2 regions of the Lactiplantibacillus sp. DA1 genome follow, and region 2 is predicted to be linked to the other one. Evidence: riboswitches for the same ligand, from Rfam matches in the RefSeq annotation. Region 2 holds a riboswitch; the other holds the start of a gene.
The links. Region 2 has a riboswitch for preQ1 ahead of RXV91_RS14340 (QueT transporter family protein). Riboswitches for the same ligand answer to the same signal wherever they lie in the genome.

Region 1: linked by a shared signal. The riboswitch ahead of RXV91_RS05165 (nucleoside hydrolase) and the one ahead of RXV91_RS14340 (QueT transporter family protein) in region 2 are both predicted to bind preQ1.

What each region holds. Positions count from the first base shown of each region.
Region 1 covers NZ_JAWHTQ010000003.1:9,052-24,284, reverse strand. The annotation lists gene RXV91_RS05200 (MFS transporter) at 1-1,016, shown strand, start outside; gene RXV91_RS05195 (hypothetical protein) at 1,246-1,371, shown strand; gene RXV91_RS05190 (aspartate ammonia-lyase) at 2,074-3,474, shown strand; gene RXV91_RS05185 (AEC family transporter) at 3,727-4,653, opposite strand; gene RXV91_RS05180 (hypothetical protein) at 4,722-5,399, opposite strand; gene RXV91_RS05175 (cation:proton antiporter) at 5,595-6,761, shown strand; gene RXV91_RS05170 (dihydrofolate reductase family protein) at 6,834-7,373, opposite strand; PreQ1 riboswitch class I at 7,853-7,897, shown strand; gene RXV91_RS05165 (nucleoside hydrolase) at 7,918-8,907, shown strand; gene RXV91_RS05160 (ECF transporter S component) at 8,895-9,446, shown strand; gene RXV91_RS05155 (MerR family transcriptional regulator) at 9,631-10,395, shown strand; gene RXV91_RS05150 (ABC transporter ATP-binding protein) at 10,671-11,348, opposite strand; gene RXV91_RS05145 (FtsX-like permease family protein) at 11,362-12,429, opposite strand; gene RXV91_RS05140 (DUF1440 domain-containing protein) at 12,602-13,105, shown strand; gene RXV91_RS05135 (cation:dicarboxylate symporter family transporter) at 13,503-14,801, shown strand; gene RXV91_RS05130 (MerR family transcriptional regulator) at 15,024-15,233, shown strand, end outside.
Region 2 covers NZ_JAWHTQ010000010.1:9,649-24,881, reverse strand. The annotation lists gene argJ (bifunctional glutamate N-acetyltransferase/amino-acid acetyltransferase ArgJ) at 1-227, shown strand, start outside; partial or broken gene argB (acetylglutamate kinase) at 243-989, shown strand; gene RXV91_RS14350 (acetylornithine transaminase) at 986-2,155, shown strand; gene argF (ornithine carbamoyltransferase) at 2,148-3,170, shown strand; PreQ1 riboswitch class I at 3,225-3,269, shown strand; gene RXV91_RS14340 (QueT transporter family protein) at 3,278-3,784, shown strand; gene cbpA (cyclic di-AMP binding protein CbpA) at 4,266-4,904, opposite strand; gene RXV91_RS14330 (L,D-transpeptidase family protein) at 5,059-6,453, opposite strand; gene RXV91_RS14325 (L-lactate dehydrogenase) at 6,677-7,639, opposite strand; gene pth (aminoacyl-tRNA hydrolase) at 7,962-8,519, shown strand; gene mfd (transcription-repair coupling factor) at 8,539-12,066, shown strand; gene RXV91_RS14310 (oligosaccharide flippase family protein) at 12,224-13,828, shown strand; gene RXV91_RS14305 (RNA-binding S4 domain-containing protein) at 13,831-14,112, shown strand; gene RXV91_RS14300 (septum formation initiator family protein) at 14,233-14,631, shown strand; gene RXV91_RS14295 (S1 domain-containing RNA-binding protein) at 14,756-15,233, shown strand, end outside.

The DNA.
Region 1 (15,233 bases), on a different contig from region 2:
CCTTCGGGTTGCTCTTAATTGTACCCATGGGTGATATCATGAATCGCCGAATGTTGATTATGCGCTTACTGGTACTCGCAATTATTTCAGCGTTACTAGCCTTCGTGGCTCCCAATATTTGGGTGTACGCCTTGGCAAGCTTACTGATTGGGATAACCTCGGTGGCACCACAAGTTATTATTCCGTACGCTGGCTTTCTCGCACCTCGTAATCAGCGTGGTCAAGTCTTGGGCAACGTCCTGAGTGGCTTGCTCGTGGGGGTTCTCTTGTCACGAACTGTCAGTGGGGTACTTGCGAGCTATTTGCCTTGGCAGATGGTCTATCTGATTGCCGCTATCTTGATTGCAGGATTGTGGCTCGTCTTGTGGCGAAAATTACCGCATGATCCCGTGACGACACATACCACGAATTATAAAGCCATGATTCAGACAGTACCTCAGTTAGTAAAACGCTATCCGGTTTTGCGGGCGTCGGCTGTTAACGGATTTGTCTTGTTTGGTGTTTCTAATATTTTCTGGGCAACACTCGTCTTTTACTTGCAGCATCAATACGGGTGGGGAAGTCGTGAAGCTGGTCTGCTTGCGTTGCTAGGTGTTACCGGTGTGTTAGCAGCCCCTTTAATTGGCCGTCTAGCCGATCGTTTTCGGCCCCGAACGATTATCGGCTTGGGTCTAATGTTATCAACATTAGCCTACGTAGTGTTTTGGCTGAGTGGTACGCATTTGGTGGGGTTAATTATTGGTATCGTCATTCTTGATTTAGGTACTCAATTCGGGCAGGTCGCGAATCAGACACGGATTCAAAGTATCGATGTCCATGCCAGTAGCCGTTTCAATTCGGTATTCATGTTTGGCTACTTCATGGGTGGCGCCCTAGGTTCATTCTGTGGCAACGTCTTATGGGATTTAGCTGGTTGGAACGGCGTCTGCGGGTTAGCAGTCGTCGTGTTAATCATTGGCTTTTATGCCCACTTTGTTCATTATCCACGGGTGGTGACAAGACAAGCGCAACATTAGCAGTGTATTAGTCAATCGGTCATGAATCATGATTAAAACGTGCCAAGTTTAGATTGTTATTCGTCAGCCGGTGTGCGTCCTATTCCGACCTCCGGGGCTGGGTGCCAATTGCTGGAACGCAGCCGACGTCGATTTGAGCTAACGCCCAACCCGCGTCATCTCAAATACGAGTCTTATTCTAAGCCGGAAGCAGACCACTTCCGACTAAGAATAATTTGGCTACTGAGCATTGTCACCCAGCCCCTCTGGTCGGGAAGCCGCTCGAATTGCCGATGAACGACCACCTAATTTGGTCCAATTGGTCGCTGACCATTTTGATACTGGAACTTTAAACGAAACGTTAGGGTTGCATTAACCACTTTGTCGAGACGGGCAATTATTACTATGTTGATTGAGGAATAGTGAGACATCCTAATATCATTTTCACCCTGACAGTTGATTGATAAAATTATTGTTTATGAAAAACAATGATGAATTTACCAAAAGTTGGGTACGCACATGTCAGCCATTCGAATACTGTCCCGACTGGAAGGTGTTTCGGCCAATGCTCAGCGGTGAAATTCCACTTAGCAAGCGGCCTTTGCTTGGTTAGTGGAAGACCAGTATTTAAGACATGGGCTTTGGCTTAAATCTGTGTCCACCGCGTTCCAGCAATTGGCCGAAATGCCTGGAAGTCGGTGTAGGACGCACTACCTAAGCAAGTTTACGCCCACTCGCACCTGTTTCCAGCGGTTTTTAGCTGGCCGTTTTTGAGCTTAAAAAACGGCACGTTTTAATCATGATTAGTCCTAAAATGACTAGCACGATACCTGTTGCTAAGTAGGCTGTTGATGTTGGTGTAATAACTTAATAATTGGTATAGGCGCTGACAGTAGGAGACGATTAATTAATATGAAGTATGCTGATGATGAACTTAATGAATATTAACTATAATCGACGTTGAACTTAATATTAGTCGTAAATCAATTAAAAGGATTGTATTTCAGGGAAAATGGTCTAAACTCTAATTATTCATGTTAGAAGATATAACATGAAATCTAAATAAGAGGGTTTTGCTATGCGAATTGAAGCTGATTGTATTGGTGAGTTAGCTGTTCCGGATGAAGCTTTGTATGGAATTCATACGTTACGTGCCGTTCATAATTTTCCGGTTTCAACGGAATTGATGAATCCACTGATTATGCAAAGTCTCGTTCAAATCAAGAAAGCGGCGGCCAGTGTGAATGCGGCTGCCGGAACTTTGTCTAATGATAAGGCACACGCCATTATTGCGGCATGTAATCAGTTACTACTGGGGCGTTACGCGGATAACTTCATTGTGCCAGCGATTCAAGGGGGTGCTGGCACCTCGGCTAATATGAACGTCAATGAAGTGGTGGCTAATTTGGCTCACCGGTTGATGCCGGCAGTTGCCGTTCATCCCAATGATGATGTTAATCAATCACAATCAACCAATGATACTTTTCCAACGGCCGGTAAAATGGCGCTTTGCATGCAACTCCCAGGACTATTAACGGCACTCAGCCGGTTGGTACAAACGTTACTGGTTAAATCGCAGCGTTATCAGGATGCCATCAAAGTTGGCAGGACTCAGCTTGAAGATGCGGTACCGACGACGTACGGGCGGACCTTTCATGCTTATTACCAATTATTCAAGCGTGATTTGACCCGTGTACGGCAGGCGGGCGAACATCTCCGAATCGTAAATTTAGGTGGGACTGCAATCGGTACCGGCATCAACGCGACTCACACGTATCAACAGCAGATTTTAGTGAAATTAAATCAAAATACTGATTTAGATTTAGTAGCCGCACCAGACTTGATCGATGCAACGCAAAACTGTGATTTGTTCGTGGAATTCTCTGCGGCCATGAAGACGTTAGCCGTTGACCTTTCCAAGTTTAGCAATGACTTAAGATTGCTGGCGAGCGGCCCACAAGCTGGCTTTGGTGAATTGAATTTGCCCGCGCAGCAAGCAGGTTCTTCTATTATGCCAGGTAAAATCAATCCGGTTATTCCGGAGGTTGTTAACCAAGTTGCGTTTGAAGTGATTGGTCATGATACGACGGTAACAATGGCAGCAGAAGCAGGCCAATTAGAATTAAACGCTTTTGAGCCGATTATGTTACGGGCATTGCTAGCCAGTGAGCTGCATTTACAGCGGGCTTTAGAAACATTGGTCGATCACTGTGTGCGGCAATTGACGGTCAATCGTCAGCGCTGTGCGGATCAAGTGGCACATTCGGCCATCACGGCAACTGTTTTGGCGCCATACCTTGGTTACGAGACGACTACCGCGCTGATTAAAGAAGCGCTCACCACTAACCAAGCGATTCCTGAAGTATTGCATCGACGTCGCTTGCTTAGCGATGATTTGGTCGAGCAGCTGTTTTCACCGGCCGGACTCACCCAGCCACGCCCAGAGGTTATTGAACAACTACGAACGGTTGCAAAGTAGGCGTTATTTTGCAGTGCAATTCATGGCTGAGATATCTTAATTCTGAAGGTTGACATCAGCCAGTTTAAAGCCAATTGACGTCGCACGACTTAGCACAAACCCAAGTTAGCGTAATTACTAAAACACAGTGAATCCAAGCTTAAGCCGTATCTCAAATGTTAGTCATTAAAAATGAGCCACCAGAATGAAAAATTCTGATGGCTCATTTTTAGTTGTCGTTTATTTAGTCTCAACTAAAAGCAGTGAGGCACATTAGTGTAAGTTGACCAAAGCAAAGACGATTGGAATGGTAACGACACTTAAAATCGTTGAGATACTCATTAGGGCAACGGCTGGCCCAGGCTCACCATGGACTTTGAGCGAGAACAAGACGACGATTCCGGCGACTGGGCAAGCGGCCATTAAAACCGTGGTGAATAATGGGATGCCAGTGATCCCCATTAGCTGGAGAACAACAATCGCCAAGTATGGAAACAGTAAATTACGCAATAAGATGACTAACCAAAGACGTTTATCGAGTGTCGCACGGTTAAGCTTAACGTCTGCTAAACTGTTCCCAATAACGATCATGGATAATGGGGTATTGACCGAACTGACATACTTGACGGCACTGTTGGCGATAGTTGGCAATTTAAATGACGTGACAAAGATGAATAGGCCCACAATGATGGCGATAATATTGGGATTTAGAATGATCTGTTTAAGATTATCCCGGCGGTTTCCCTGACGGCCAGTAAATAGACTGATGCCGTGCGTCCAACTGAAAATATTAAAGGCTGCTAATGACGCCACTGCAAAGAAGACGCCGGTTGCGCCAAATAGGGCGCTTGTTAGTGGGATTCCCATAAAGCCAGCATTAGAGTAGACAGAACCATAGCGCATGATACGGCGTAAATTGGTATCAGCCACTTGTTTGAAGAGCAGTTGGGTCACGATGATCATGATAAGATAAATGATCACAATTCCAGCAATGACTCGGGCCAGCATTTGCAAGCGGTCGGCTGAAAACGTCTTTTCAAAGGCTTGAATAATCAAGCAGGGTGAGACGATGTATAGCAAAATATTCGTTAAGTCGGTGGAAGTTTGGGCGTGCATGAAGCCAAGCTTATTAATAAGCAAGCCGACTAGCATCAGTATAAACATTAAGATAATTTGACTCGTTAGTTGTGTTAGATTCATCTGCTTCAGTCCAATAAATTAGAATAGTCTCATTATTGGGGCTAAGCATGAGCTTTGTCAACACATCTTTAGGCCGGATGATGAGCCTGGGCGACATCGACGTGATGCTTGAGGTGTGGAAAGACATGGCGATCTGACCAACCCATGATGGCGCCTTGTGCAATTAGAGCAAAGGCCGTTCCAAAGCCAATGGCCTGCAAGTGTCCCGTTGCAAAGAATGATACTATGATGATTGTTAGTGGTGGCAAGTAACTTGTCCATTGGGCAATTATGGCAGAGCCATGTAGAAACCGAAATCGTAAAATATATGATAAATCATCGTTTGGATGTTGAATTAAATTACAACGTTGATAAATCGAAACGGCGGCCGCCATGCCTAATAAGCCGAGCACGTTTAGGATCAACCGTGGAATCAAGGGCAACGCTGGAATTTGTAACCAATCCCAGAAGTAACCGATAAATTGTACGAGATAACTAAATGGGACGATATAAAGTAAATTGGAGATGAAGCGTCGGCGATCGAAATGCCCGAGTAGCAACTGATTGAGAATCGTAACGACCACCCCATATAGTAATAGTGTCGTCCCCAATGAAATGTGCGTCCAATCAGCTAGGTTAACGCTAGAGCCCGTCCAGACGGCACTCCCCAGACTAGTTGCGATAGTGAGTGCATTGGCAGCGGAATTCAATAGGATGGAAAAAATTAAAAATATAAAACGTTGACGAAAATCAGGGATGTTCAACACGACTAAGCGACCTTTCCATTAACAGTATATGGCTTATTATAACCGCTTTCACGAGCGGATGTCACGGCCAGGTTCTGAAAAATATGCTATACTGATTGCACAATAGATTTTACGGTTGAAGGACACTTCAAGAATTCGGACTACTTTTGGGTTGGGTAGTCAGAGCTTGTAGTGCCCTTTTTTAGGAGGCTTTTAATGGATTATGTTGGTAGTTTAGCGTTGATTTTAATTGTTACGGCGGTTGCGGGTCACCTGAGTGTCCGAATGGGCTTACCCGCGGTGATTGGTCAATTGTTAAGTGGAATCGTACTTGGCCCAGCCGTATTAGGTTGGGTCTCGGCAACAAGTTTTATCAAAGACTTCGCGGAGCTTGGCGTGATTATTTTAATGTTCATGGCCGGATTAGAGAGCGATTGGAAATTGCTGAAGAAGTATTGGCGTCCTAGCTTGTTAGTTGCGGTTCTGGGGGTCATTCTACCCGTTGCGGCGATTGACTGGTGTAGCCAACTATTTCACCTTAACGCCACTGAAAGTTTGTTTTTAGGTGTCACGTTTGCGGCAACATCGGTCTCAATCTCCGTGGCAGTGCTCAAAGAGTTAGGCGCCCTCGATGGTAAAGAAGGGACGACGATTTTAGGCGCAGCGGTCGTTGATGACGTCCTGGCTGTTTTGATTCTGGGTTTGATGATCAGCTTATTTGGTAGTGAAGTCAGTGGTGGCGGTAGTCACACATCAACCAACTTGGGACTCTCGCTGGCGATTCAGTTAGCGTTCTTTGTGGCGCTGTACTTTGTGGTCAAGTGGGTGGTGCCACATTTAATGGCCGTGGGGAATGCGCTACTGGTTCCAACATCCATCACGCTGATGTCACTAGTGATTTGTTTTGGACTCTCATACTTAGCGGACACAATCGGTTTAAGTGCCGTGATTGGAGCGTTTTTTGCCGGCATCGCCGTTGGTCAGACGGACTATCATGAAGTTATCGATGAGCATATTCAACCCATTGGTAATGCCGTATTTATCCCAGTCTTTTTCGTTAGTATTGGGCTGAATATGTCATTCAATGGTTTCTTGAACGATTTTTGGTTCATCGTTGTGATTACCGTCGCGGCAATTGCCACTAAGCTCATTGGTGCCGGGGTCGGCGCACGGTTGGCGGGCTTTAATTGGTTAAGCGGCTATGAGATTGGCGCCGGCATGGTGTCACGTGGGGAGATGGCACTGATCATTGCACAGATTGGTTATCAAGGCAAATTACTATCAGCTGATCGTTATTCGGCAGTCATCACGGCAATCATTTTAACGACGCTGATTGCACCACTACTACTGCGTCAAGCAGTCAAAAAGCAAGCTGAAGGATAAAAATTTGGCGATTGAAAAGGACCGGCTTATTTGCAAAAATTGCAAATAAGCCGGTCCTTTTCTACTTGGTAATTAGTCGACAGTTAATCGCTGAAAATGAATTTCGGCAAGTTGACCATATTGATTGGTGGTCACCAATTCAAAGCGTTGTTGCTGGTCAATAGCGTTGAATAGTGGAATACCGTCACCCAGAATGATTGGTGCAATCTGGATGTATAGTTCGTCGATCAAGTTGGCAGCCAAAAGTGGCATCAAGACACCCGCACCACCAACAATCCAGATATTATGACCCGTGGCGCGCCGTAATTTTTTAACAATCTCGGTTACGGGTGTATTAGTGAATTGAGTACGTTCGTCACCAGTATGTGGTTGTGAAGTCATAACAATATTGTGGGTCGCCGGATTATATGGATTAATGAGTTGATCAGTGGTTTGTTCCATCGTATATTCGTAAGTATGGCGACCCATGATGGCGGTATCAACTTGCTGCATAAATGCTTCGGTGGGGGCATCATTAGCACCGGCTGTTTGGAACAACCAGTCTAAACGATTATCCTTTGTGGCTAGATAACCGTCAATTGAAATGGCCCCATAAAACTGAACTTTACGCATGTTTCGACACCTACTTTATCTTTAGTAGTCATATTGTACCATGTTTTTCAGTTGCACACTTGCTGAACTCTGGTAAAAGTTCAGTAACATAATTAAGCGACGCTGCTTGGCTATTATTGTGGGGGCAGCAGAACAATTGGTAATCTAATATACTGAATACGTATTATGCTAGTTATTAGTTGGTTTTAATCATGCTCCATAGCAGCTTAACCAGCACGATGTGTATTAAATGTGACAATTTACATTGTATCGTGCTAGCTACTGGCAGAGAGAAACTTATGGCTGGTCACGGGACTACTGATTAGGCAGTATGATACTGTTATGAGAAAGACCCAAAACATGACAATCTCGCAGTCGTTTTAACGCTGGACCTGGTTTAAAAGTTAAATATTAGTGGTGTTCAACTGTCAAATGGTCCGCTATAATTGAATTAGCATTTCATAAATTCGGTTACTCCTGAAGGTGATTCACAGGGGGGAGCTGGCCTGGTTCGTAAACTTCCCAGGATAAAAAACCAAGAACTTCAATTATCGGAGGTAAGAGAATGAATGCGACGCGTAACGTTATTATTGATTGTGATCCCGGTATCGATGACAGTTTAGCACTACTGTTGGCATTAAAATCACCGGCACTAAATGTGATTGGGATTACGATTGTTTGTGGAAATGTGCCGACCCACATTGGTGCGGAAAACGCACTGAAGATTCTAGATTTAGCTGATCGGTTAGATATTCCGGTCTACTTAGGGGCTAATCGCCCGCTGCAAGTCGCGTATACCAGTGCTCAAGATACACATGGTGACGACGGTTTAGGCAATAGCAAAATTCCAGCAGTAACAGCAGTGCGACCGATTCAAGATGCGGCTAGGTTCATCGAGACTACATTGACGGAGGCGCCCACCACCTCGATTTTGGCGTTGGGACCGTTGACGAACATTGCAACGGTACTACAGCGCGACCCGAACTTGTTTGAGCAAGTTGATCAATTTACATTAATGGGTGGCAGTTATCGTAGCCATGGCAATTGTTCACCAGTTGCGGAGTACAACTTTTGGTGTGATCCAGATGCGGCGAAAGTTGTGTTTGACTTGATGCCGGTTCCAATTCAGATGGTTGGCTTAGACGTTACTCGTAAGATTGTGTTGACGCCTAGTTTGTTGACTTATATTAAAGATATTAATCCCACAATGGGGATGTTTATTGAAAAAATTACCAAGTTTTACTTTGACTTCCACTGGCAGTATGAGCGGGTGATTGGCTGTGTGATCAATGACCCGTTGGCTGTGGCGGGCATGCTTGATTCGACGATTTTGCATGGCTTTGACAGTTACACGACGGTAGCCACGGCTGGTGTCGCCCGCGGTCAATCGATTGTTGATGATCATGATTTTTGGCATGCAACGGTGAATAGTCAAGTGATGACGGACGTTGATGTTGGGGCCTTCTGGCGATTGTTCTTAACGACTGTCATCGGTGCGACTGAGCCTGATTTGACACGTGTCTTGCATCAATTGGTAACGCTATGCGAAAAATAAAGACCCGTACGATTACGTTACTAGCGCTCTGTATCGCACTGAATATTATTGGCAGTAACATCGCGTTGATGCTGAAATTACCTATTTATTTGGACGCAATTGGGACCGTACTAGCCGCGGCTGTGTTCGGTCCACTTGGCGGAATGTTGGTGGGGGGTGCCACGGGGGTAATTGTTGGTGCCACGACTGACTTGTATTCACTATTTTTCATGCCGGTTCAGCTGTTAACGGGATTCATGGCAGGCTGGTTATATCAACGAGTTAAGCCGGGAACTTGGCGTTCAAGTTGGTGGTTGGCTGGGGCAATCGCGCTTCCCGGAACGCTACTATCCACGGCAATCACGGTTATCTTGTTCCATGGAATCACCTCATCAGGGTCTAGTATGCTAATTCAGTTATTATTAGGAACAGGAATGGGTAAGCCGGTGGCCGTTTTTTTGATTCAAGCGGGAACGGATTACTTGGATCGTTTTATTACTGTTTACGTGGTTGCTTTAGTGTACCGGGCCTTACGATATAAGTTACCGCAAGCAAATTAGTTTGGATCATTGTGATAATAGTTTGGCTGCCGGTACAATTACCTATCAATTAAATGATATTTTGTCAGGTCGACTTGAGGCGGTACGCTACGCATCAGTCGCCCTTTTTGAGTAAAATGATGATAACGACTTGACCCTCTCGTTACGTTAGCCCTTATAGTAAAGCTTGTTGAAAGGAGTGACCATGATGGCGTATCAGATTAAGCAGTTAGCAACGTTAGCTGGTGTTAGTGTGCGAACCTTGCGTTACTACGATGAAATCGGGTTATTGAAACCTGCTTTTATCGGTGACAACGGGTATCGTTATTACGAGACACCCCAGATTAATCGATTGCAACGGATTTGTTTATACCGACAGTTACAGATCCCATTGGTCACAATGGCGACATTGCTAGAGCAACCAGCAGCGGTCGTGGTGACACAACTTCAGCGACAATATCAGCAGCTGCAACAGGAACGGCGACATTTAGATCAATTGTTGACCTTGATGGAAACGACGATTACGGCTCAACGGGAGGGCAATCAAATGAATGATCAGGAGAAGTTTGCGGCGTTTAAGCAGACACAGCTAGATGAACATGAAGTTAAATACGGCGCAGAAGCTCGCCAACATTATGGTGAGCAGGCGGTCGAATCAGCAAATCAACGTTTTACTCAACTTAGCGCCACGGATTACGCAACTATGCAGGCGACGGAGCAACGATTATTATTGGCCTTAACGCAACAATTACAACAACCGACCGAAGAACGCGCTGCAATGATTTATCAACTTCATCGTGACTGGTTGGGTTATGCATGGGCGCAGTATCAGCCAGCGATGCATCGTGGATTAGCGCAGCTGTATTTAGCAGACCCGCGATTTCGTCAGTATTATGATGGCCGTGCGGGCAACGGGGCTACGGCCATCTTAGTCCAGTGTATTGAACAGTATACTGAGCCACAAAATTAATTAGTCAACGCCGTGTTATCCAGCCATGGCGTCAGGGCAAAGTGAGTGGTAGCACTATTGTTGGTTAGTGGATGCGCCGCTTGACTTAATCAGCGGTTATTAAGCGTCAATATTCGAAAAACGATGGCTGCTTAAAAGTTAGTTGTGATAACAATAATCTGTAAAATACGCGCCGTAATTGGCCGTGTAAGCTTAAAAGGTCTTCTCCAAGTATTGTTTTGGAGAAGACCTTTTAAGTATTAATGATTTATGGACGGTTTTGTGCTTATAGCTTACTAATCACGCCGGCTCATTTGACCATCTTCGATTTGATAAACTACGTCACAATCGTCGATCAGACGTTGATCATGTGTGACCATGACGATGGCTTTTTGATGGTGATGGGCTTCGTTAGCAAGGCGCTTGACCACGTCGATAGATCTTGGTGTGTCAAGACTTGCGGTGGGCTCGTCGGCTAAAATAACACTTGGATCGTTATAAAGTGCCCGAGCAATGGCAACGCGTTGGCGTTCACCACCTGAAAGGTCGCTAGGATAAGCGTCACGGACTTCAGTGAGTGCTAATTCCGAGAGCAGTTCATCAGTGCTAGCCTGGTTGAATTTGCGCCGGGCCATCTTATCGACGAGTTTGAATTGTTCACGGACGGTTAGAAATGGAATTAAATTAGAACTTTGCAAGATGAAACCAATTTCATTAAAACGGTAAGCTAACCGTTGTTTTTCCGTTTGATTTGATAAGGGTTGCCCATTGAGGATAACTTGCCCACTAGTGGGTGTTTGTAATCCGGCGGCAATCGTCAAAAAGGTTGATTTGCCAGAGCCCGATGGCCCAATAATTGCAACGAATTGCCCCGCACTGACTTCAAAGTTGGCATTGGTCAAAGCGTTAACGGCGGTGTGGCCGTGCCCAAATTGTTTGTTGATATTTTGTAAAGCTAAAACTGGTTGACTCATAATGAAATCCTCCTTATCCGATGGCAACAACGGGATCAATCTTGGCAACGGTACGCCATGAGAGCAAGGCACCGATGACTGCGGCTAGTAAGAGCGCCACACTATAAATTCCAAATTGGGGCCAGTTAATGGCAAACGGTAGTCCAGCAGGCATGATTTGAGCTAATCCCAGCGTAATTAAAAGGCCGATACCAATGCCGATGATGGCCATTGCAACGCTTTGGGTTAGTAGAGCTGCTAAAATATGTTTGGTACCAATTCCTTGTACTTTTAAGACACCGAATAGGGCTTGCTTTTGCAAGGTTAAGACGAACATAAAAATACCAATAACGGCTAAAGCGATGACGAACAAGAAGTAGATCATGGTATTTAGTGTTAATTGTTCGGCACTGTAACCAGGGAGCTTTTCAATAAAGGTCGTAATACTCAAGCGTTGCATATCACCATGGTGCTGATTCTTAAAATGGCTTTTCTTGGTCACGAACGCATTAACTGGTTGTTGATCACCACTAGTGACGGGATTACCCTTGAGCCGATTGAGTGTGGCAACATCCGTGTAGACTGTCGGAGCAATGCTATAAGTACTTGCCTTAAAGGTGCCGACGATGGTTACTTTTTGGTCAGTGGTTCCAATCCGAACCTTTTGCCCTAACTTGTAACCCTTATCCTTTAGTGCCGCGGAGATAATCAGTTGATTCTTACCGTTAATCTGATGTCCAGTGACAACTTTAGGCATTAAGAAACTATCGCGAGTGGTTCCAAAGGCGCTCGCGGTTGTTTTGAGACCATTGTTGGCTGTTCGTAATGTTCCCGATAAGCTAGTTAATGGAGCCACGTCATTGCCTTGAATGCGATCTTGATCTGCCAATTTGAGTTGGGAGGCAGATAATGTCTGGTTCGCGTCCTTATTTAAATAGACAGTTTGCGCATCCCACTGGTCGACTGCTAGGCGATTACCATTGGATAGACCGTTAGCAAGTCCCGCCAACATAAAGACGACAAGCGCAATTAGCAGCAAAACACCGCTAAGTAATCCGTATCTTAGTTTTTCATGACTCATTTCTTTTAGGCCTAAATACATGTCAATTCCTCCTCTTATTTCATTTATCACTCGATAAATCAATGTGATCATAATAACATGTTAATTTCGATAAATCAATTTTTTTATTTAGTCGTCAAGCTAAATCATTTCGAAAAGTTTGCTTTGGCTGGTATGATTGACTTATTGATATAGAGAGGTAGGTAATTTAGTAATGGTGAAAAAGCAGTTCAATCATCGGGCCGCCGTTATCGCTGGTGTTACTGGCGGTGTGATTTCTGGTCTGGTTAAGTTAGGGTGGGAGAATATTTTACCACCACGGACGCCGGAACGGGATGAAACGAATCCCCCACAACAATTATTACAACAAATGGGCATTCCCGCCAGTGTTACGCATGCAACGTATTCATATGCTGGTCATGACTTGCCTGGTGTCAGCTATGTGATGCATTTTGGTTTCTCAACAACGTTTGCCGTGGCTTATAGTTTGTGGGCCCGCAAGCATCCCCGAGCTAAGGGGGGGAGCAGTGCGCTGTACGGATTAGGCGTTTGGACGGCTTTTCATCATGGTATCTTACCAGCACTGGGTACCGTTCCTGCTGCTAAGGATCAGCCGATGACGGAGCATGTATCAGAGGCCGTGGGACATGTCTTATGGATGTGGACTGCTGATTGGGTCAGTGCCGCAATCTATGACCGGATGACACGCTCAAAGTAAATGTTAAAAGCAGTCGGTTACTGAGGTTATCGGTTATTGACATGTTAAGCAGATTCATGGATTATGATAATTGAATATGAGACTAAATTAAAAGACTAGCTAGGTTAGCAAGCTTAAAAGTTCTAATCAAGCTAGTTTTATTTAACGCTGTTTTGATTAATGTTCGTATTTTACTAGTAAAAAAAGACGTGCTAGTTAAAGTAGTATGATGATTATGAGGAAAATAATTGACAATAACAGGCACTATGATAGGACGAACAGATTCTGATACTTATCTTTTTAATTTAATTCTCATATTCAGCAGAAATGTGCTAAAATATTAATATTGTGTGCAATATTTGATGAAAACATCCATAAATGAGAATGGGGCGGAAGTAGCTTGGAAAAGCAGGGAAAGATGAAACGGTATCGCCAGTTTCGATTGAGTTTGGGCTGGCAAATTTTAATTGGGCTAGTGCTGGGAATCGTATTAGGGGTTGTCTTTTATGGCAACAAGACGGCGATTACGGCCATGCAAAATATTGGAACCATGTTCATCAGCCTAATACAAATGATTGTATTACCAATTGTGGTAGCGTGCTTAATTACGGGAATTGCTAATATGGGCGATCTTAAGAAGTTAGGTCGCATCGGTGGTAAAACCATTATCTATTTTGAAATCATGACGACGATTGCAATCGCTTTGGGATTACTAATGGGGAATATTTTTCATCCTGGCGATTATATTGATATTCATCAACTGCATGCGTCGAATATTAGTCAGTACGTTCAAACGGCTAAGACGGTTTCTCACAATGGCATTTGGTCAACAATCATGGGAATTATCCCAACTAATGTCTTTAAATCATTATCTGCTGGTGACATGATTCCGGTTATCTTTTTTGCCGTCTTTTTCGGTTTAGGAACTGCAGCAATCGGTGAACAGGGCAAAATTATTTTGGACTTTATGAATGCTGTTGCTGAAGCGATGTTCAAAGTGACTAACTGGGTCATGCACACCGCCCCAATTGGCGTCTGTGCCTTGATTGGAGTGACGGTTGCAGAGATGGGCTTAAAGGCGCTGGCGCCCCTAGGTTATTTCATTATTCTCGCTTATATTACCATGGCAATCTTCATTGTGGTTGTGATGGGGATTGTTGGTAAGCTGTTTGGTTTAAATATTTGGCATCTACTACGGGTAATTCGTGACGAAATGGTGCTTGGATTTTCAACGGCAAGCTCGGAGGCAGCCTTGCCACGAATTATCGATAAGATGGGAAGGTATGGTGTTAGTGAAGGAATCGTCTCATTCGTTATTCCAACTGGGTATACATTTAACTTAGATGGTTCCGCAATCTATCAATCGTTAGCAGCGTTGTTCTTAGCACAGGCGTATGGGATTCATTTGTCGCTGAGTCAGCAGATCACCTTACTGATCGTGTTAATGATTACGTCAAAGGGGATTGCTGGCGTTCCGGGCGCTTCATTCGTTGTTCTGCTCGCGACGATTTCGACGATTGGCGTTCCAGTACAGGGACTTGCCTTTATTGCGGGGATTGACCGTTTAGTGGACATGGGTCGAACGGTTGTCAATGTGGTCGGTAATTCGTTAGCCGCAGTTATTATTGGTAAGTCTGAACATGAATTCGATACGGCTCAAAGCGACCAGTATTTGGCTGAGATTCGAGCGGGGCGTACCCGAACAGCGGCTAAATAATAGTCGCTCGCGGTGATTAGTGTGGCTATTAGTAACATGAAGCCGAACGATAATGATAAGTGCTTCAATGATGACAGCTACTGATGAGTCATAAATAAAACAGTTGCGTTTCAGAAATGCCATTCTGAGCGCAACTGTTTTATTATGTGTCCGTGGTAGGAATTGTCATTTAGGATGCGTTGTGTTAGTCATTAATAAAGTATTTGCAAAAGGAGGGGCATTATGGCGACTGATTTTTCGATTGGACAACTTGCACAGTTATTTGATATTCCGGTAGCCACGTTGCGCTATTATGATGAAATTGGGCTATTGACGCCAGCCCGAGTTGATCCCCATAGTCATTACCGTTATTATGGTACGCCACAATTTGAGCGTTTAAGTACGATTAAATATTTACGGGCGCTTGGTATGTCACTAGCGACCATCGCTGAT
Region 2 (15,233 bases):
CTGATGCGGACATCGACGTAGCAATGGTCGATATTGAAATGAACGGCATCCTACTCGTGCAGCAGAGCTTGGCTGTCGACTTTGATTTGGCGGCGGTGCAAGCAACCTTGCATGATCAGCAGATTATTATCGATGTCGATTTGCACCATGGAACGGCGAGTGGTCAGGCGTGGGGCTGTGATCTAACTTACAACTATGTCAAGATTAACGCGAGCTATCATACTTAGGCGGAGGTAGTGAAAATGACAAAATTAATTGTGATTAAAATTGGGGGCCAAGCGATCAGCCAGTTGAGCGCTGCTTTCTTTGAGTAGATCGCACAGTGGTATCAACAGCACTACCAGATTCTGATCGTACACGGTGGTGGGCCAATGATCAATCGGTTGATGACGCAGTGTGCCGTCCCCGTCCACAAGGTTAATGGTTTGCGGGTGACGGATGCGGCGACTTTGTCGTTAACTAAATTAGCACTGCTGGGCGATGCGCAACCGGCGTTACTCGCACAATTGACACAGCATCAATTACCAGTGTTAGGGCTCAACGCGGCGGATAACCAGTTATTGACTGGCGAGCTGATCGATTATCAACAACTGGGATATGTTGGCCGCCTCACTAGTGTCAATCGAGTGCAACTAATACAATTATTGGCGCAACATATCGGTGTTTTAGCCCCCTTAGCGTTAACGGCCACGGGACAGTGGCTCAATGTCAACGCGGATATGGCAGCAACCGTCCTGGCACAGCGGCTACATGCTGAGAAGTTAGTGTTGCTGACCGATGTTCCAGGTATTATGCATCATGGCAATGTGATGACGTCACTATCGCCGCAACAGGCCCAGCAACTGATTAGGACGGCCGTGATTACTGCGGGCATGCAGCCTAAAGTACAAGCTGCCATTGCGGCTATTCAGACGGGGGTCAAGCAGGCTGTGATTACAAATGCAATCGATCAACCAGGAACTGCAATTATTCAGGAGGTGGCCGTATGACCATGCAACACGTCTTTCCAACCTATCAACGTTTTCCATTTGCCATCACGGATGGTCAAGGGGTTCATTTGACTGATAACCATGGTAAGACCTACTTAGACTTTACGGCGGGTATTGGGGTGTGCAACTTTGGGTATCAACAATTCCAAATTCAAACCGCTGCCACCCAACAATTGACACACATTTGGCACACGTCAAATTTGTACGAAAATGAGTTACAAGATACCGTTGCGGGCCTGTTAGTAAACGGTGAGGACCGCCTCGTATACTTTGCCAATTCGGGAACTGAAGCCAATGAAGCAGCGTTGAAGCTAGCACGTAAGTACACGGGTAAGACTGGAATTTTAGCGTTTCAGCATTCATTTCACGGTCGGACCTATGGCGCCATGTCGATGACGGGCAATTCCCATATTCAGGCCGGTTATGCGCCATTAGTACCAGGCATTACGTTTGCAACTTATAACGATGACGCGGCCTTGGACAAAATTACGCCGGATTTGGCGGCCGTGATTTTAGAAGTGGTCCAAGGTGAAGGCGGCGTTTTTGCTGGTAAGCGAGCATGGTTGCAAGCTGTGAATGCCAAGTGTCAGGCGATGGGCGTTTTATTAATCATCGATGAAGTACAGACGGGAATCGGTCGGACTGGCTACCGGATGGCCTATGAGGGTTATGGACTGGATCCTGATATTTATACGGTCGCTAAAGGTCTGGCAAATGGACTGCCAGTGGGCGCTATGGTCGGTCGACGGCAATTAGCAACGGCTTTTGGTCCGGGTAGCCATGGCTCGACGTTCGCCGGTAATGCCGTTGCCATGGCTGCAGCGAAGAGTGTGTTGGCACAATTAACACCAGCTTTGTTAACGACTGTTCGGGCCCATGCCGAGCTTGTTTGGCAAGCCCTAACGACCCAGGTTGAGCCGTTACCAGTAGTTAAACGCGTCACGGGTAAGGGGCTGATGATTGGGATCCACTTAGATGAACGAGTTCCAGTTAATCAGGTCATCACCCAGTTGCAAGCAGAGGGCTTATTGACATTATCGGCCGGCGATAATACGTTGCGCTTGTTACCCCCAATTGTGATGCAACCAGCCGATCTATTAGCGGGTATTGCCCAGATTGCACAAGTGCTGACAGCTTTGACGACGGAGGTTACGACGAATGAATAATCAATTTGAAGGTCGGTCATTTTTAAAGGAGATTGACTTCACACCAGCTGAATTAACGTATTTAATTGACTTTGCTAGTCATTTGAAGACCCTTAAAGCACACCATATTCCACACCCGTATTTACAAGGGAAAAATATTGCGTTGTTATTTGAAAAGACGTCAACGCGGACGCGCTCCGCATTTACTGTGGCGGCCAATGATCTGGGCGCAAATCCAGAGTTTCTAGGTAAGGACGACATTCAATTTGGAACGAAGGAATCAGTTGTTGACACCGCGAAAGTGCTAGGGTCAATGTATGATGGTATTGAGTTTCGGGGATTTAAGCAAAGCACGGTGGAGGACTTGGCGACCTATAGCGGTGTTCCAGTCTGGAACGGATTGACCGATGAGTGGCACCCCACACAGATTTTAGCGGATTTTTTAACGTTGAAGGAACACTTTGGTCATTTGAAAGGACTGACACTGGCGTACGTTGGTGATGGTCGCAATAATATGGCCAATAGTTTACTTGTAGCGGGGGCGATGCTCGGAATCAATATGGCTATCGGGGCCCCGGCAGGGTTACAACCAGCACCAGCAGTTGTCGCTTTGGCCCAACAGTATGCGCAGGCAGCCGGGAGTACGGTCGTGATTACAGCTGATCCGCAACAAGCCGTTGCTCAAGCTGATGCGCTCTATACGGATGTCTGGGTCTCGATGGGCGAGCAGGTCGACTATGGTGAGCGGATCAAACAATTATTGCCGTTTCAAATCAACGATGCGCTGCTTGAAGCCACTGGCAAGTCATCGACGATTGTCATGCACTGTTTGCCAGCACTACACGATCTCAAGACACAACTAGGGGCCACATTGGGCCAGCAATACGGAATGACAGCGTTTGAAATTACGGATGATGTCTTCCAGAGTAAGCAGGCAGTCGTCTTTGAAGAGGCCGGCAACCGGATGCCAGCAATTAAGGCGGTAATGGCGGCTACATTAGGTAACTTATTTATTCCTACCAGCATTTTCAATTAGCAAGCTTGCGGGAACTACTAGAGCGTGCTACGATTATATTCGCTTTGTTTCAATCAATACGTGGTTCGTAACCATCCCACGTTAAAAAACTAGGAGGAATTAAGCGAATGACACAATCAAAAATTCGACCATGGATTATCAACGCCCTGGTCGCTGCAATGTATGTTGTATTATGCCTAGGCCCCGCAGCTTTTAGCTTGGCATCGGGTGCAATTCAATTCCGCGTTTCTGAAGGATTGAATCACTTAGCTGTGTTCAATCGTAAGTATATTTGGGGGATTGTTGCCGGCGTTATTTTGTTTGACGCCTTTGGCCCGGGAGCAAGTCTCCTCAACGTTCTCTTTGGTGGTGGTCAATCATTGCTAGCACTACTAGTATTGACGTGGTTGGCCCCCAAGTTGAAGACGGTTTGGCAGCGGATGTTACTGAATATCGCGCTATTCACCGTTTCGATGTTTATGATCGCATTGATGATTACCATGATGAGTAGCGGCGTCGCTTTTTGGCCGACGTATCTAACAACCGCTTTATCAGAGTTGATTATCATGAGTATCACCGCGCCAATTATGTACAGCTTGGATCGGGTCTTGCACTTTAGTGACCGGATTCAGTAGGGTGTGACTGAATTTAATATTAAGAACGACCGGCGTAGTATGTGAAGATGATTTTTTCGCATACTGCGCCGGTCTCTTATTTGTTCATTTAATGAAATGAAAGGTGGCCGATTTGATTTTTGGTTGATTATTTTGAAATAGTCAACGTGTTTTGGATTGTTAGTTGTTCGGCAGCAATGATCGTCCTAATTCGACCTCCGGGGCTGGGTGCAATTGCTGGAACGCAGCTGACACGAGCACGTTTCGTCAATATGGCATTAGGGCGTGAACGGCCAGTATTTGAGACGCGATTTTTCGACTCAAATCTGCGCTCACCACATTCCGGCGATTGACAGAGATGTCTGGAGGTCGGCGGTAGGATGCTTCAGACAGACATGTTTACGCTAATTCGAACTGTTTCCAGCGGTCTTAAGTTGGCCGCTTTTGATCTGAAAATTCATTTCATTAAAAAAGCCCCAAGTTAACCTCGGGGCAACTGTTATTATTCAGCTTGTAGATCTTCCACTTCAATAACTTTGAATTGTTTACGGTTTAAGTTGTCAATAATCCGTTTGAGCTTTTCACTGTCGACATTTTCTGGTAGGGTGAAGAGCGTCCGGTAACCCAGAGTACCGTTTTGAACGTCTAAAGTCAGACAGCCAGCGATTGAAGTATACTTCGTAATAATCTTAGCCATGGCTGCCAAGTCGCCACGTTCACCAACAGAAACAACTGTTAAAACATAGCTACCAACGTTAACGTTCCAAGATTGTGAGAGCATGTCAAGCAGACGTGTATGGGTGAGAATGCCATAGAAATAGCCGTGTTCATCGAGCACTGCGATATATGGCAAATCTTTGATGGAGAAGAAGATATTGTAGAAAGCAGAGTCGACTTGAATCGTCTTCGTGGCGTTTTTAAGCAAGGTCGTCACGGGAAGCGACATGTCGCCGCCTCGTGATTTATGCCGATAGATGTGCATTTTATAGATATTACCGCGGAAGATATGACCGGTTTCATCTAAGATTGGAATACAGCGGAAGCCAGAATCTTCCAAGACTTTCAAGGCGTCCTCTAAGGTCGCGTCCGCCGTAATGGTGACGAGGCGTTCTTTAGGCTTAACGAGTGTTTTTAATAGCATAGCAGTTGGTCCCCCAGATTTATTAGTTTGTTTTAATAAATAATACCATAAAACGGCCGCTTACACGTATCATTATGATGTTAAACGACGGCCAAATTGGATTAAAAAGCCGGTCTGAATGGTATCAGACCGGCTCACTTAAATTAAATTTAAATTAGAAAACAATGACTGGTGTGCCGACTGGGACGGCAGCAAAAACTTTTTTCATCATGGAAGGTGGTGTATTTACACAACCATGCGAGCCATGCTTCTTGTACCAAGTGCCACCATACTGGGGCTGCCATGACGAATCGTGAATGCCTTCGCCAGTGTCATCGAACGGCATCCAGTAAGAAACTGGTTGGGAATAACTTGAGCCGTCGTCATTATCACCTTTAAGGGTCGCGTTCTTTTCCTTATTCCAGATGTACCATACACCAGTCGTTGTGGCGTGCTTACCGGGTTTTCCGGTAACGATGTCCGTTGAAACTTTGAGCTTTCCATCGACGTAGACGTACATGTGTTGATTTTCTTTGTCAACTTCGACATAGGTGTTGCCAATGTCGGTACCTTTGTTGTTATATCCAGAGCCACTGGTGATTGGTGAGCGGGTAAAGTCTTTACCTTTCAAAATCTCAGTAGCGAGGGCCTTTGCTTCCGCTTCGGTCTTAATGGTCCAGCCATAAAAGCCGCCACTGACGGATACGGTTCCACGCGCCGTACTCTTGAACTGACGCGTCGTATGATAGGTATGATACTTATCATTCAATTGTTTTACGTAAGTTAGAACAGCGCTTTGGTCTAAACTAACTTTGCCTTGCTGATCGACTTTGATCCAACTGAGGATTAAATCATGGGGAATCGTGAACTTGTGGCCGTTGATGTTATAAGTAGCCGTTTCAGCGGCGTACTTAGCTGATTTGGCCTTAGCCGTTTTTAAGCTGGTACTCGTGCTTGTGACGGTTGGCGCGACATAAGCCGCTTTAAGGGCGATGTGACTGTCACCATTACTGATGGCTTTAGTCACAACGCGCTTGAGTTTGGCTTGATCCAGCTCAGTTCCCTGAACTTCCTTCTTAATTTCAACTTGGTCATGTCGATAAACTAACTTGGCATTTTCAGTTTTAGTGCGGTTAGTTTGATTAGCGGTTGTAGTGATCTTTTGTAGTAAATTTTTCAGATCAGTGTGATTGATTGTTAGCTGTCCAACTGCTGCACTATCATCAGCCTGAGCGGATTGTAACAGTGCGAGGGGCCAACGCCAATAGTTTTGCTTGGCTGCTAGCTTAGTTAGGTCGTTTTTAGTGTTGATCGTAATTCCGGCTGATTTACTGGTGAATGAATATTTTGTCTGACCACTTTCAATAATCCGATAAGTGCGATGTTCTAAAGCCCGGTTAACTTTCGGTGCGGCTTGAGCTGCAGTTTTGCCGCTGACATCAACGCCGGCAATGGAAGTGTTAGTGAGGAACGTTTGTTGATGTTGCCAGATTAAACTGGTGGCAACGTACCCGATGACTAGGAGACCGAGGAGACTGCCCCCAATCATTAGTCCACGTTTATGTTTCATAATTAAGTTGGTCCTCCATATATTTGTAATATTCTCACCTTATAACAGAAGTTACATGAGTGCAAACTTCAGGGCCGGTAATCGTGATAAGAAAGTTTTAAAAATAGCATTTAGATTAGGAAAGTGTAAGCATAATGGGCTGCTAGTTTATCCGCAGTCAAACACAAAAAACGCCCGTCTATTATAGGCGAGCGCTCATCATATATTTAATTTAGATAAAAGTTTATTTATTTTCTAATTCAGCTAATCCGTCATTAAGCACTTTTTTCAAAGTTGCGGCGGAAGCTTGCATCTTCTTGAGTTCGTCAGCCGAAAGCGGTGATTCGATGATTTGCTTCAAACCAGTGCCACCGATCACAGCCGGTGTCCCGATGTAAATGTCATTTAAGCCGTATTGGCCGTCCATGTAGGCCCCTACTGGTAAAACAGCATTTTCATCACGTAAAATGGCTTTGGAAATCCGCATTAAAGCAGTCCCGATACCGTAGAATGTGGCACCCTTCAAGTTGATGATGTCGTAAGCTTTGTTACGAACGCCATCTTCTAGTTTGGCTAAATCTTCGTCAGAAACGCCTTGTTCCTTAGCAACATCGCGAACTGGGCGTGTGCCGATGGTTGCAGTTGAGTAAGCAGCAAATTCAGAATCACCGTGTTCACCCATGATGTAAGCATCAACGGAGCGCGGATCAACATTGAATTGTTTGCCTAACGCAACGCGTAAGCGTGAAGAGTCTAGGGAAGTCCCTGAACCAATGACGCGATCCTTTGGGAAACCAGAGAATTTCCAAGTAGCGTAAGTTAAGATGTCAACTGGGTTAGCGGCAACTAAGAAGATGCCGTCAAAGCCGGAGTCAACCACTGGCTTAACAATGGATGATAGGATATTTAAATTCTTGTTAACTAAGTCTAAACGTGATTCACCGGGCTTTTGAGGCGCACCAGCTGTAATAACAACTAAGTCAGCGTCCTTACAATCTGAATATTCGCCTGAGTAAATCTTCTTGGGAGCGGTGAATGCTTGGGCGTCTTCAAGATCAAGGGCGTCACCCTTTGTCCGATCTTTAACAACATCGACAATTACAAATTCTTCAGCAATTCCTTGTTGTGCCATGGCAAAAGCGTAGCTAGAACCAACGGCGCCGTCGCCGACTAACACAACTTTTTGATGATTTGGCATGCTTGACAAAATAAGTCATCCTCTCGTAGTGAAAATTTAGTTTTACAAATGAAGTATACCATGTTTGTGCAAAATAAGTGCTAAATTGAACATGCTTTTAATATAATTATTAACAATGCGCTTAAAACTCTTTGACGGGCGTCGATAAGCCCTTTGTGGTATACTTACTGCACTTAATATACGCTAACTTTTAAACACGTGACTGGCACAGCCGTTGATCACCTGTGAGTAGCTCGGCAAGTTAGTCCGTCGCGCTACGCAAAGTTGCCGAATCGGGTCGATACCGGTTCGGCCTGTTTTGGTATGCAAAGTAATAGGAGAAGATAAGTTTATGAAAATGATTGTTGGATTGGGAAACATTGGGCGACAATACGCACAGACGCGGCACAACGTTGGTTTTATGATTGTTGATGAATTAGCTAACAACCTTAATACTACGTTTCAAACGAGTAAGTTTGAAGCGCAGGTTGCAACGGCCTTTCAGGATGGTGAGAAGGTCTTACTTGTTAAACCTTCCACTTATATGAATGATTCTGGACGGGCAGTGGGACCGCTGATGAGTTATTACAATGTTGATCCCACGAATTTACTCGTCATCCATGATGACTTGGACTTACCATTAGGCAAAGTGCGATTAAAGCAAAAGGGTTCAGCGGGTGGCCATAATGGCATTAAGAGCATTATTAATCATGTTGGCGATCAGCACTTCAAGCGGGTCAAAGTTGGGATTGACCATCCCCAGAAGATGAGTGTCGTGGATTATGTATTGGGTAAATTTACGCCGGCCGAAGTAACTGAATTCAATAATGCGAAGATAACAGCGTTGGCAGCGATTGAGGCTTGGTTAGCAAATGATGATTTTGCGGCAGTTATGAATCAATATAACTAGCCCGGGAGGAAACAACAGAATGGATATTGAAACGATTGTTGAGCAAACGCCTGACTTTCAAACGATTTTGGCGGGAATTAGCCCGCATAGTCGGCAATTGATCACGGGATTAAACGGTTCGGCCCGAACAGTTTATTTAAGTGCGTTATTTCATCAATTAACGCATTCATTACTGATCGTAACTGATAATGGCTTTCACGCGAGCCAATTAGTTGATGATTTGACTAGTCTTTTAGACGAAGAACAAGTTTTTTTGTTTCCAGCTGAAGAGATGATTGCGACGGAGGTGGCAACTAGTTCACCGGAATCACGGGCACAACGAGTTCAAGCATTAAACGCGTTATTGAGTGACAGTCCGGCAGTAGTTGTCACTTCGGTCGCTGGCGCACGACGCTTTTTACCCCCTGTTGCGCAATTTCAAGCAGCGACGTTACCATTAGCAGTTGGTACAGATATTGATTTAGAAGTCTTACAACGGCAACTGCACGACATGGGTTATGTTAAGGAAAAGTTGGTTGCTCGTCCTGGTGATTTTGCTGTGCGGGGATCAATCGTTGATATCTATCCGTTAGATGCAGATTATCCGTTGCGACTAGACTTCTTCGATACTGAAATCGATACGCTGAAGTATTTCGATCCCGAAACACAACGATCGGTGGAAAATCTGAATGACTATACGATTTTACCGGCAACGGATTTTATACTGACAGCTGATATGCTGCAGGCGGGAGCCCAACGTCTAAAGGCGGCGATGACGACCGAGAGTAAGCAGCTTAAACCAGCGGAACGTCAGACCTTGACCGACAATTTAGCGCAACCGATTGCCGATATGGAAAAGGGTATTATTGGTAACGATTTATTATTATATGGTGAGTATTTATATGATCGTAAGACGAGTATTTTTGACTACATGGCTGCTGATGGTCTCGTGGTCTTTGAAGAATATTCCCGCCTACTCGATAGTGAACAACAATTGTTAACGCAGGAAGCCGACTGGGTCACTGACCAATTAGCACATCATCGCGTGCTGGCGAGTGCGAGTTATGGTAATGATATCCGTGATTTATTACGTGATGACCATCATGCACAACTCTTGATCTCACTGTTTCAAAAGGGAATTGGTAATGTCAAGTTAGCTCAGGTGACGAATGTCCGAACTCGACCGATGCAGGAGTTCTTCGGCCAATTACCAACTTTGAAGACGGAGTTGGACCGTTGGCACAAGTTACAACAGACAGTGGTCTTAATGGTGTCGGAAGCTGAGCGGTTGACCAAAGTCAGTAATACGCTTGATGATTTTGAAATTGAAGCAGTGATGACCAAGGCGACTAATCTACAGCCGGGTGCAGTTCAAATCGTTCAGGGTAGCTTGCAAAATGGCTTTGAATTTCCTGATGGTAAGTTAGTGATAGTGACGGAACAGGAAATGTTCAAAAAGGTTGCTAAGAAGCGACCGCGCCGTCAGACCTTAGCTAATGCCGAACGGTTGAAGAGTTATACGGATTTAAAGCCAGGTGATTACGTGGTGCACGTCAATCATGGGATCGGAAAGTACGTTGGTATGGAGACGTTAGAAGTTGATGGCGTTCATCAAGATTACATCACCATTGCTTATCAGAATAATGCCAAGATTTTTATTCCGGTGACTCAGTTGAATTTGGTCCAGAAGTACGTTTCTTCAGAATCCAAAACTCCGCATATTAATAAGCTGGGTGGTACGGAATGGACTAAGGCCAAGCGCAAAGTCGCGGCTAAGATTGAAGATATTGCGGATGAACTAGTTGACCTGTATGCCAAGCGGGAAGCGGAGAAGGGGTATGCCTTTCCAGCAGATGATAGTTATCAAGATGACTTCGATAACGACTTTCCTTATCCGGAGACACCGGATCAGATTCGTAGTATTAATGAAATCAAGCATGACATGGAACGGCCAAAACCAATGGATCGTTTGTTAGTCGGTGATGTTGGTTACGGCAAGACTGAAGTTGCCTTGCGAGCCGCATTTAAGGCAATCGAGGCCGGTAAACAAGTTGCATTTCTAGTGCCAACCACCATTTTGGCCCAGCAACATTATGAGACGATGCTGAATCGGTTTGAAGGTTATCCCATCAATGTCGGCATGCTGTCACGGTTCCGAACGACTAAGGAAATGAAGGAAACGGTCCAACAGTTGAAGAATGGTGAGATTGACATCGTTGTGGGGACGCACCGGTTGCTGTCCAAGGATGTCGCTTTTGCCGACCTGGGACTACTGATTATTGATGAGGAACAGCGGTTTGGCGTCAAACACAAGGAACGACTAAAAGCACTGAAAGCAAGCGTCGACGTCTTGACCTTAACAGCGACGCCGATTCCGCGAACACTACACATGTCGATGTTAGGCGTTCGGGACCTATCAGTGATTGAGACCCCACCAACGAACCGGTATCCAATTCAAACGTACGTCATGGAACAGAATTTTGGCGTCATTAAAGAAGGTATTGAACGGGAAATGCAACGTAATGGTCAGGTCTTTTACTTGCACAACCGGGTTCATGATATTGATAAGGTAGTCGCGCAGATTAAAGATTTAGTTCCGGATGCGGCAGTCGCCCATATTGATGGTCAAATGCCGGAGTCACAACTAGAGGGTATCCTCTATGATTTTATTCGCGGCGAGTACGACGTGTTAGTGACCACGACAATCATTGAGACGGGGGTTGATATTCCAAACGTTAACACCTTATTTGTGGAGAATGCTGACCGGATGGGCTTGTCACAGTTATACCAGTTACGCGGGCGAATTGGTCGTAGCAGTCGGGTGGCCTATGCTTACTTTACTTACCAGCAAAATAAAGTTTTGACGGAAGTTGGTGAGAAGCGGCTACAGGCAATCAAAGACTTCACGGAACTCGGATCCGGGTTTAAAATTGCGATGCGCGATTTATCGATTCGGGGTGCCGGGAATTTATTGGGTAAGCAACAACACGGCTTTATTGATTCGGTTGGGTATGACCTTTACACTCAGATGCTGTCAGAAGCGGTGGCGAAGAAACGTGGTCAGGCGGCCAAGGTTAAGACGGATGCGACTGTTGAGTTAGGTATTGAGGCATACTTGCCGACTACCTATATTGAAGACGAACGGCAAAAAATCGAAATTTACAAACGAATTCGTCAGTTGGAAAATAATGATCAGTACATGGAAGTTCAAGATGATTTAATGGATCGTTTCGGTGACTATCCGGTAGAAGTTGCTGGATTATTAGCAGTAGGTAAGTTGAAACTGTTGGCGGATGATGCACTGATTGAAAAAATCCAACGCGATGATAGCGATTTACACTTAACGCTATCCAAACAGGGGACGGCTAAGCTAGATACTAAAGATATCTTTAAAGCCTTGGCAAAAACTAAATTAAAAGCGACAGTTGGAATTGATGATGATAAAATGAAGGTTAAATTAGTCATTCAGCCAAAAATGCAACAGGATGAATGGTTGGCACAACTGACACAGTTTGTCGAGCAGTTAAGTTTGATCTTGGCAGAAGACGACGTGGTCAGTGCGTCCTAATTAGTGCTTGTCGTTGCTTTGAGTGCTCATAGGACGGCTGGTCGAACAGTTGTTAAGTAAATCGCATGACCAGATCGAGTTAATTCGGTCAGGTTGGTGGGCTAAGTGGGAAGTAATTAGGATAAAACACCGAGTTGGTCGGTAGAAGGGATTTGTTATGCCAAAGGATCACTTGAACACCATGTTCAAAGGTGCATTAATTTTATCGATATCATCATTGGTCGCTAAGATTTTAAGCGCGGTATACCGAATTCCCTTACAGAACATGGTTGGTAATACGGGGTTTTACGTTTATCAGCAGATTTATCCGCTTTATGGCATTGGCATGACCTTTGCATTAAATGGATTTCCAAACTTCATTTCTAAGTTAGTTGCTGAACAGCCGGATGAAACTAGCAAGTCACTGATTGCACGCCGAGCGTTTCATATTCTATCAGGGTTATCATTAGTCGTCTTTTTCGGTTTGCAACTCGGTGCAATGTGGATTGCGGCCCATATGGGGGACGTTAATCTAGCTCCCATTATTAGTGCCGTGGCGTGGATGTTTGTTTTCATGCCGTGGTTGGCCACGGGCCGAGGCTACTACCAAGGTAAGTTTTTGATGGGACCGACTGCGATTTCTCAGTTGATTGAACAAGTTGTACGCGTCGCAATTATCATTATGGCTGCTTACTTCAGTGTGCGACTCGGCTGGGATAATTATCGGATGGGTACGTGGGCGATGAGCTCAGCCCCACTAGCCGCGATTTGCTCATCATTGATTTTTACCGCTTTTGGATTGAAGTATTTATTAGCGCCGGCTCCTGAACCAACGCACGCGTTGCCTAGCTATCGGAAGTTAACAAAACGATTTGTGGTTGAAGGCGGAACGTTATGTCTGGTAGCCGCTGTGGTTATTTTGTTACAACTAGTAGATTCGTTCACGGTGATGCGCGGGTTAGTACGACAAGGTCAACTACCAGAAGTTGCCAAAGCACTCAAAGGGGTCTATGACCGTGGTCAGCCCTTGGTTCAGTTAGGGTTAGTGGTGGCAACCGCCTTTTCGGCTACCCTATTGCCAGCTCTGACGGATGCCTTAGCCAAGCGTCAACCGATTGAATTTAAACGCCAGACACAGGCGATGGTTCACGTTAGTTTAGCATTATCAATGGCCGCAACAGTCGGATTGGTTGCGCTGATGCCGCAAATCAATCGTTTATTATTTGGTTCACTAGAAGGAACAACGGCTTTACGAATTTACACTGTTAGTATTTTGTTTGCAGCGTTGATTACAACATATACGAGTGTTTTACAAAGCTTGAATCAATATACTGCGATGATTATTGGTATCGTTGCGGGATTAGCTACTAAGGTGCTGGCTAACTATATCTTTGTGGTCCATTACGGAATTAATGGTGCTAGTGCGGTGACGGTGTTGAGCTTGGCCGTGATGTTTGCCGTGATGTGGTTAGGTTCACCAGAAGATTTGCAACAAGTATTGCTAGAAAGTGGTTATTTAATAAAATTGCTTGCAATTAGTGCGGTGATGGGACTCGTGGTTATCCTTAGTTGTCATCAAATGATTGCTTTGGTTGGACCAGTACTAGCGCATACGCGTGGAATGGCTGGAATCGTGACAGTGATTGGGGTCATTCTTGGAGTGCTGGTGTTTGTTGCCGGGGCCGTGTATACACGGCTATTCACGATTCGCGAGTGGTTAGTATTGCCATATGGAAAGCGGCTAATCAAGGCCGTTGCAAAAGGAAAGGAACATCATTCATGAGTATGCGTTTAGATAAGTTTTTAAAAGTTTCACGAATTATTAAGCGGCGTTCTGTCGCGAAGGAAATCGCTGACAAGGGCCGGATTCAAATTAACGGTAAAGTGGCGAAGTCTTCTAGCAACGTGAGTGTTGGCGATGACCTGATTATTAGTTTTGGTAATAAGACATTGACGGTCAAAGTGACGAAACTGCTGGAAACGACTAAGAAAAATGATGCTGAACTAATGTATGACATTATCAGTGAAGATTACAAAACGGATTATCGCCAACCATTTAGTGACTAGTTAGGTGCGTCCGTTCATTGAAATGGTCGTAAACCTTGACTTAATCGGCATGATGTCGTTTACACCGGCCGATGAAGTTGTTATAATTTAGGCAACCCAATTTGAAAGGACTGGACCAGCATGACGAACGGGTCACGTAGTAAGATCAAACAGTTAGATAACGATTATATTCGTCAAGTTGCCACCGACGAGCATGGGCAAGCCCAACGCGTCGCGCAAGTACGGCGACGACGGTTTATTTTGATTGTTGCGGTGTTTGGGGCATTGATACTGTTCTTTGGTTTTCAATTGATTAATACGCGGTCCAACCTGCACCAGGTGAACCGTCAAGTTGCGACCAGTCAAGTTAAATTAAAAAAGGCGCAGCAAAAGAATGATCAACTAGAAGGCCAGATCAAACAGCTGAATAATAAGGATTACTTACAAAAGTTATTACGTTCAAAGTATGATTATACGAAGAGTGGCGAAACAGTCTACAGCTTACCAAATGATAATGCTGCGGATGTAACTGCCAATTAGTCGGGATTGTGGTCTGCTTTAAATAAGTAGACCACTTTTTATGGATTGCTTAAATGTATAACTCGATATTTCACAAAGTATGCTATACTAAAACCATTATTTCATAGGAGGAACAACTTTTTTTATGGCAATTGAAGTAGGTACAAAAGTCACTGGCAAGGTATCTGGGATTACTAATTTTGGTGCATTTGTAAGCTTGGGTAATAATCAAACGGGGCTAGTACACATCAGTGAAGTTTCCGATGGGTTCGTAAAGGACATTCATGATGTCTTAAGCGTGGGTGATGATGTTACGGTCAAAGTATTATCTGTTGGAAATGATGGTAAGATTGGTCTGTCAATCCGTAAAGCGGTTGATAAACCACAGGGTGAACATGAACATCATGGCAATCATCAAGGTGGTAACCGCCCAAATAATAATCATCAGGGCCATGACCATGGTCATGGCGAACGCCAGAGTAATGGTAATCATCATGAACGGTCCAATAATTTCTATAGTCGTGGTGGCAATGGCGGTGGCCGTTTCCAATCGCGGCAACATGAGCCTAAGAAGCAGGACTTTGATTCATTGATGTCTGGTTTCTTAAAGGATAGCGAGGACC